2 linked regions of the Massilia litorea genome follow. The protein of the gene in region 1 interacts with the protein of each later gene in a pairwise test. Links are inferred from orthologs where the notes say so. Each region holds a gene or a part of one and is shown in the gene's direction. Other genes may lie near its edges.

Region 1 (3,680 bases):
TGCGGGTTCGGCCCTGTTCCGCCTGCGCGTGCCGGTCGACACCCTGCGCGCCAGCGGCAACAGCGAAAAGCTGCAGGCGGCCTTGCAGGAGATTTTTGCCGGCAAGCGCATCACGGTCGAGACCGAGATCGGTCCGGTCTGGTACACGGCCAGCGCCGAAGCCAAGGCCGCGCGCGAAGAACGCCAGCGCCTGGCCGAAGCCATCGTCGCCGGCGATCCCTTCGTGCAGGAGATGGAACGCGTGCTGGGCGCCTTTGTCGTGCCCGGCTCGGTGCGTCCGCCGGTCTGAACACCCACTTTCAATCGATTTACTGGAGAACCACACCATGATGAAAAACCAGCTCGCAGGCTTGATGAAACAGGCGCAAGCCATGCAGGACAACATGAAGAAGGCGCAAGAGCAGCTGGCCCTCATCGAAGTCGAAGGCCAGTCGGGCGCCGGCCTGGTGAAGGTCACGATGACCTGCAAGAACGACGTCAAGCGCGTACAGATCGATCCGTCGCTGCTGGCCGACGACAAGGACATGCTGGAAGACCTGGTCGCCGCCGCCTTCAACGACGCCGTGCGCAAGGCCGAAGCGACCTCCGCCGAAAAGATGAGCGGCCTGACCGCCGGCATGCCTGGCCTGCCGCCCGGCTTCAAGATGCCGTTCTGATCGCGGCCTGATGTTTATTGTCTCGCTCACCTATACCGCGCCGCTCGCCAAGATCGATGCGCGCCTGGCCGCGCATCGCGAGTGGCTGGCGGGGCAGTACGCGGCCGGCATCTTTCTGATGTCCGGCGCCAGGGTGCCGCGCGACGGCGGCATCATCCTCGCGCGCGCGCCCAGCCGCGGGGCGCTGGAGCGGATCCTGAGCGAAGACCCGTTCGCGCTGGCCGACCTGGCGCGCTACGAGATCACCGAATTCACCCCGACCATGACGGCCGAGGCCTTCGACGCCTGGCGCGGGGTCTAGCGTGTCCAAATCCCTCGACTTCCTGACCGAGGCGCTGCGCCGCCTGCCGGGCATCGGTCCCAAGTCCGCCCAGCGCATGGCCTTCCACCTGCTGCAGCACGACCGCGAAGGGGCGGCGATGCTGTCGCGCGCGCTCTACCAGGCGGTCGACTCGGTGCACCACTGCGCCATGTGCAATACCTTCGCCGACACGGAGGTCTGCGAGATGTGCGCCGACGATGCGCGCGACCGCTCGCTGCTGTGCATCGTCGAAACCCCGGCCGACCAGATCATGATCGAGCAGACCTTGACCTACAAGGGCTTGTACTTCGTGCTGATGGGGCGCCTGTCGCCGCTGGACGGCATCGGGCCGAAGGACCTGCACCTCGACAAACTCGTCGGCCGCGCGGCGGACGGCGTCGTCGTCGAAGTGGTGTTGGCGACCAATTTCACGAACGAAGGCGAAGCGACCGCGCACTACATCAGCGAAATGCTGAAGGCGCGCGGGTTGAAGGTCAGCCGCCTCGCGCGCGGCGTTCCCGTGGGCGGCGAGCTCGAGTATGTCGACGCCGGCACGATAGCGCGCGCCATGCTCGACCGCCGCAGCGCATAATCTTGAACAAATCCCACTAAGCAGCGGCGCCAGTGGCGTTTGCGTGCGCGCAATCCAGATCGAAAGTCCGCTGCTATCGTGGGCTGAATCCAAGCGGACCTGCGAGCATGCACCTAGTCGACATCACGATGTTCTACGCTGCCGAAGGCAACGGCGTGAGCACCTACCTGAACGCCAAGGCACGCTGGCTGGCGCGGAACAGCCGCGTCCGGCACACCATCCTCAGCCCGAACGTCGACAGCGGCGGCGATGCGCCGGCGCTGGTGCGCGTGCCGGCCTTTGCGCTACCCGGCATCAACGGCTTCCGCATGCCGACCTCGGTACGCGCGCCCGCACGCCTGCTGCGCCAGGCGAAACCCGACCTGATCGAAGCCGGCGATGCCGGCCACAGCGCCTGGGCCGCCTTGCAACTGCGTCGTCGCCTCGGCGTGCCGGCGATCGCCTTCTACCATTCCGACCTGCCGCGCCTGGTGGGGCCGCGCTTCGGCCACACTGCGGAGGGCGTCACCTGCAAATACCTGTCCCATTTATACCGCCAGTTCGACCTCGTGCTCGCGCCCAGCCGCGTCATGGTCGAGCAGCTGCACGCGATGGGCGTGCCGGACGCCTGCCACCAGCCGCTCGGCATCGACAGCAGCGTCTTCCATCCGGCGCGCCGGGTCGAGACCCTGCGCGCGCACCTGCGCCTGCCCGACAATGCGCGCCTGCTGGTGTATGCGGGGCGATTCACGGCGGAGAAGAAACTGCCGCTGCTGATCGACGCAGTGCGCAAACTCGGCCGGCCGTATCATTTGCTGATGATCGGCGGCGGACTCGAACTGCCGCGCTACCCGCAGATCACCTATGTTCCCTTCAAGCGCAACCAGCGCCACCTGGCGCGCCTGCTGGCCAGCTGCGACGTGCTGGTCCATCCGGGCGACCGCGAAACCTTCGGCCTGATCGTGCTGGAAGCGATGGCCTGCGGCCTGCCGGTCGTGGCCACCAGCGGCGGCGGCGTGGCCGAGCTGGTGGACGAGCACACGGGCCTGCTGGCCGAGCCGAACTGCGTCGACAGCCTGGCCGGCGCCATCGAAGCCGCCTATGCGCGCGACCTGGGAACGATGGGGGCCAACGCGCGGCGCAAGGCGGCGGAGTGTTACGACTGGAACCAGATCCTGCCGCAGGTGATGCGGCGCTACCACGCCGTGCTCGGCACACGCGGGCAGGACGAACCCGGAGCGAGGAGCATCTGTGTCACCGATTGAACGCCGTCTGCCGGCCGAGGAAGCACCCATGCTGTGCGTGTCGATCCACGATGTCGCGCCCGGCACCTGGGAGGAGTGCGCGCGCCTGGCGCGGGCCATGCGCAGCGTCGCCGAGATGCGCCTGACCTGGCTGGTCGTGCCGCGCTACCACGACCGTGTCGAGGACGAGCACGCGATGCGCCGTGGGCTCGATGCGGCGCTGGAGCGCGGCGATGAGCTTGCGCTGCACGGCTATACCCACCTCGACACCGCGCGCAGGGCGGATGGCTTGCGCCAGCGTTTCCTGCGCGGCGTCTACACCCAGCGCGAAGGCGAGTTCGCGGCGCTGGCCGCCGAGGAGGCGCGCGAGCGGATCGCGCTCGGCCTCGAATGGTTCCGCCAGCGCGACTGGCCGGTCGCCGGCTTCGTGCCGCCGGCCTGGCTGCTCGGGGAGGCCGCCTGGCGTGTGCTGCCGGAGTTCGCGTTTTCGTACACGACCACGTTTACGCGCTTTCACCTGCTGCGCCAGGGCCGCTCGGTGTTCGCGCCTTCGCTCGTGTACACGGCGAGGAACCGGACGGGGAGGGCCGTGTCGCCGGTCCTGGCGAGTGCGGCCGCGCGCTGCCTGGCAGGCGGGCCGCTGATGCGCCTGTCGCTGCACCCGCCGGACGTGCGCCATCCGCACCTGGTCGCGCATGCCCAGCGCCTGGTCGAGCGCATGCTGGCCACGCGCGAGGCGGTCACGAAAGCCGAGTGCGCGCGGCGCCTGCTGGCGCTGTCGCCGGCGCCGCTGTATCAGGCGTAGGAAGGCATACCTTACCTTGGCGTTCCGGGTGCCGGGTCAGGCGCCCAGGATGATCCTGCTGCTTACCAGCCGCGCCCCCAGAATCCGCCGCCCCAGTAGCGTC
Region 2 (3,736 bases), 1.6 Mb from region 1 along the record:
CAAACACGCTTGGCTTATACGTTCCGGGATGCTGGCCTCTTGCAGCAGGCCCTGACACATCGTAGCCATAGCAGCCTGCATAACGAACGCCTCGAATTCCTGGGCGACTCGATCCTGAACTGCGTCGTGGCCTCGATCCTGTACGAACGCTTCAGCCACCTCGACGAGGGCGACCTGTCGCGCCTGCGCGCCAATCTCGTCAAGCAGCAGTCGCTCTTCGAAATCGCGACCAGGCTCGAACTGTCGCAATTCCTGCGCCTGGGCGAAGGCGAGCTGAAATCGGGCGGCTTCCGCCGTCCCTCGATCCTGGCCGACACGCTCGAGGCCCTGCTCGGCGCCATCTTCCTCGACGCCGGTTTCGATGCCGCGCGCGACGTCATCCGTGCTTTCTACATTCCCTTGCTCGACACGGTCGACCCGCGCACCCTCGGCAAGGATGCCAAGACGCTGCTGCAGGAATTCCTGCAAAGCCGCAAGATTTCCTTGCCTACCTATAACGTGATCGCCACCCATGGCGCCGCCCACAGCCAGGAATTCGAAATCGAATGCCTGGTCCCGAAACTCGGCATCCAGGTCTTCGGCCGCGGCGGCAGCCGCCGCGCCGGCGAACAGGCCGCCGCGCGCCTGGCGCTGGAAACAGCCGAACAGGCGCTGCGCAAGACCCCGGCCGCCGGCCGCAAGGCCAAGCCGCGCGCCGCCCAGCTCAAGCTGGCCGGCATCGCCACCATCCAGGGCGACGAGGCCGCAGACGCGCCACTCGCCGTTCCGACCAAACAGGCATGAAGAAGCTCAGTATGAATACCGAAGACCACACCCCCGACAACACGCCCGGCCAGGACCTTCCCCAGAACGACGCGGGTGAAGAGCAGGGCGCCGACCTGAACGCCTTCTTTGCCGACCGCAAGGACGCCAGCGGCGGCGCCTCGCCGCAAGGTTTCCGCTGCGGCTACATCGCCATCGTCGGCCGCCCGAACGTGGGCAAGTCGACGCTGATGAACCAGTTGATCGGCGCCAAGGTGTCGATCACCTCGCGCAAGGCGCAGACCACGCGCCACCGCATCACCGGCATCCAGACCCATGACGACGCCCAGTTTATCTATGTCGATACGCCCGGCTTCCAGACCCGTCATGCGAATGCACTGAACAAAACGCTCAATAAAACTGTCTCGAACACGCTGACCGCCTCGGACGTCGTCCTGTTCGTGATCGAGGCCGGCAGCTTCGGCCCGGCTGACCAGCAAGTGCTGGACCTGCTGCCGAAGAACGTGCCCGTGATCCTGGTCATCAACAAGTCGGACCACATGAAGGACAAGGCGACCCTGATGCCCTTCGCGCAGAAGGTGGCGTCCCTGCGCGACTTCACGGCCATCGTGCCGGTGTCGGCCAAGTTGCGCTTCCAGATCGATTCGCTCGAACGCGAGATCCGCAGCCACCTGCCGGAAAATCCGCCCGTGTTCGGACCGGACGACATCACCGACCGCAGCGAGAAATTCCTTGCGGCCGAGATCGTGCGCGAGAAAGTGTTCCGCCTGCTGGGCGACGAGCTGCCTTACACGAGCACGGTGATCATCGAGCAATTCCTGCAGGAAGGGAATCTGCGCCGCATCTTCGCCGCCATCCTGGTCGAGCGCGATACCCACAAATCGATGATCATCGGTAACAAGGGTGCGCGCCTGAAGGAAATCTCGACCCAGTCGCGCCTCGACATGGAAAAGCTGTTCGGCGGCCCCGTGTACCTGGAGATCTGGGTCAAGGTCAAGTCCGGCTGGGCCGACAACGAAGCGGGCCTGCGCGCCTACGGCTACGAGTAAGCCCCCGGAGGACTTCCCCCAACGCATGACGAGCCTCGACACTCCTCTCGATCCCGACAAGACGGCGGCCGAGGGCTCCGCGCCCGTGCCTCGGCGCAGCCGCGCGCCCCTCAGCCAGGTCCGTGTCAACGGCCAGCCTGCGTTCGTGCTGCACAGCTATCCCTACAAGGAAACGAGCCTCATCGTCGACCTGTTTACGCGCGACCACGGGCGCATTGCCGTCGTGGCGAAGGGCGCGAAGCGGCCGCTCTCCAAACTGCGCGGGGTGCTGCAGACTTTCCAGCCCTTGTCGGTGTCCTGGAGCGGCAAGTCCGAGCTGCGTACCCTGATCGACGCCGAATGGGTCGGCGGCATGCTGCCCATCGAACGCACGGCCTTGCTGTGCGGCTTCTACCTGAACGAATTGCTGGTGAAATTGCTGGCGCGCGATGATCCGCACCGGGCGCTGTTCGACCACTACATTTCGACGCTGAACGAGCTGGCGCACGGCGAACCGGCACAAATTGCCTTGCGAAAGTTCGAACGGGCCTTACTTAAGGAAACAGGCGTCGCCGCCGACCTGAAACGCTCGACGACGACGCGCGAGACGGTCGACGCCGCGCTCGATTACGTGGTCGATCCCGAGCGTGGCGCCCGCGAAGCGCGCGTGTCCGATGTCTGGCCGGTTGTTTCCGGCAAGACCCTGCTCGACATGGAGCGCGAGGATTACGCCGATCCGGCGACGCAGGCGCAGAGCAAGCAATTGATGCGCTTCCTGCTGGCGCACCACCTGGGCGGGGTGCCCTTGAATACGCGGCAGATTTTGATCGATTTGATGCAGTTATAAAACCTAAACAACCATGAGCTTCCTGCAACCCGTCGGCCCGGTCATCGACCTGGGCGTCAACATCGACCACATCGCCACCGTGCGCAACGCGCGCGGCACCGTTTACCCGGACCCGTTGCGCGCCGCCTTATTGGCCGAGCAGGCCGGCGCCGACCTGATCACGCTGCACCTGCGCGAAGACCGGCGCCACATCAAGGACGCCGACGTGCTGGCGATGCGCCCGCAGCTGGCCACCCGCATGAACCTGGAAGCGGCCGTCACGCAGGAGATGATCGACTTCGCCTGCCAGGTGCGTCCGCAGGACGTCTGCCTGGTGCCGGAGCGGCGCGAGGAAGTCACGACCGAAGGCGGCCTCGACGTCATCCGCTATTTCAAGGAAGTCGAGACGGCGGTAAAGCAGCTGAAAGGCGAGGGCATCCGCGTCTCGCTTTTCATCGATGCCGACGAACAGCAGATCGAAGCCGCGGCCCGCACCGGCGCCACCGTGATCGAGCTGCACACCGGGCGCTATGCCGAGGCGGAAGCTTCCGAGGCGCTGCACGAACTGGAGCGCATCAAGGCCGGCGTGGCAGCCGGCGTGAAGCACAGCCTGGTCGTGAACGCCGGCCACGGCCTGCACTACACCAACGTGCAGCCGGTCGCCGCGATCCGCGACATCGCCGAACTGAACATCGGCCACGCGATCGTGGCCCACGCCTTGTTCGCCGGCTGGGAAAACGCCGTGCGCGAAATGAAGGCGATCATGGTTGCCGCGCGCTTGGGCGTGACGCTGGGGGCACAGTGAGCGAGGGGTTGACATGATTTATGGCATCGGCACCGACATCGTCCAGATCTCGCGTGTCGAGGCCGCGCTCGCGCGCAGTGGCCCACGTTTCGCGGAAAAGATCCTCGGGCCCCAGGAGCTCGAGAAATACCATGCGCGGCGCGCGCGCAGCGAAGTACGCGGCCTGCGTTTCCTGGCCACGCGCTTTTCGGCCAAGGAAGCGTTCTCGAAGGCGATCGGCCTGGGCATGCGCATGCCCATGACCTGGCGCTCGGCGCAAATGCTCAACGCCCCGAGCGGCAAGCCGATGATCGTCTGCAGCGGCGCACTCGAGGA

Evidence for each region. The genes of interacting proteins can lie anywhere in the genome.
Region 2: the proteins of recR (region 1) and recO interact in binary tests that used the Escherichia coli proteins (3 or more experiments, as listed by UniProt). The link is inferred for Massilia litorea from one-to-one orthologs.

What each region holds. Positions count from the first base shown.
Region 1 is NZ_CP062941.1:4,783,911-4,787,590, reverse strand. Bases 1-2,753 are described here. They hold recR (recombination mediator RecR), read left to right. Parts: upstream 1-958; coding sequence 959-1,549; downstream 1,550-2,753. Other genes in these bases: LPB04_RS21510 (glycosyltransferase family 4 protein), read left to right, coding at 1,657-2,753; LPB04_RS21520 (YciI family protein), read left to right, coding at 667-957; LPB04_RS21525 (YbaB/EbfC family nucleoid-associated protein), read left to right, coding at 327-656; LPB04_RS21530 (DNA polymerase III subunit gamma/tau), read left to right, coding at 1-289. Also shown: more of LPB04_RS21510, read left to right, coding at 2,754-2,793; LPB04_RS21505 (polysaccharide deacetylase family protein), read left to right, coding at 2,780-3,577; LPB04_RS21500 (hypothetical protein), read right to left, coding at 3,640-3,680. UniProt on the Escherichia coli protein: May play a role in DNA repair. It seems to be involved in an RecBC-independent recombinational process of DNA repair. It may act with RecF and RecO.
Region 2 is NZ_CP062941.1:3,148,720-3,152,455, forward strand. The notes cover bases 928-3,736. They hold recO (DNA repair protein RecO), read left to right. Parts: upstream 928-1,836; coding sequence 1,837-2,637; downstream 2,638-3,736. Other genes in these bases: era (GTPase Era), read left to right, coding at 928-1,811; LPB04_RS14120 (pyridoxine 5'-phosphate synthase), read left to right, coding at 2,651-3,421; acpS (holo-ACP synthase), read left to right, coding at 3,435-3,736. Also shown: rnc (ribonuclease III), read left to right, coding at 10-783; more of era, read left to right, coding at 780-927. UniProt on the Escherichia coli protein: Involved in DNA repair and RecF pathway recombination.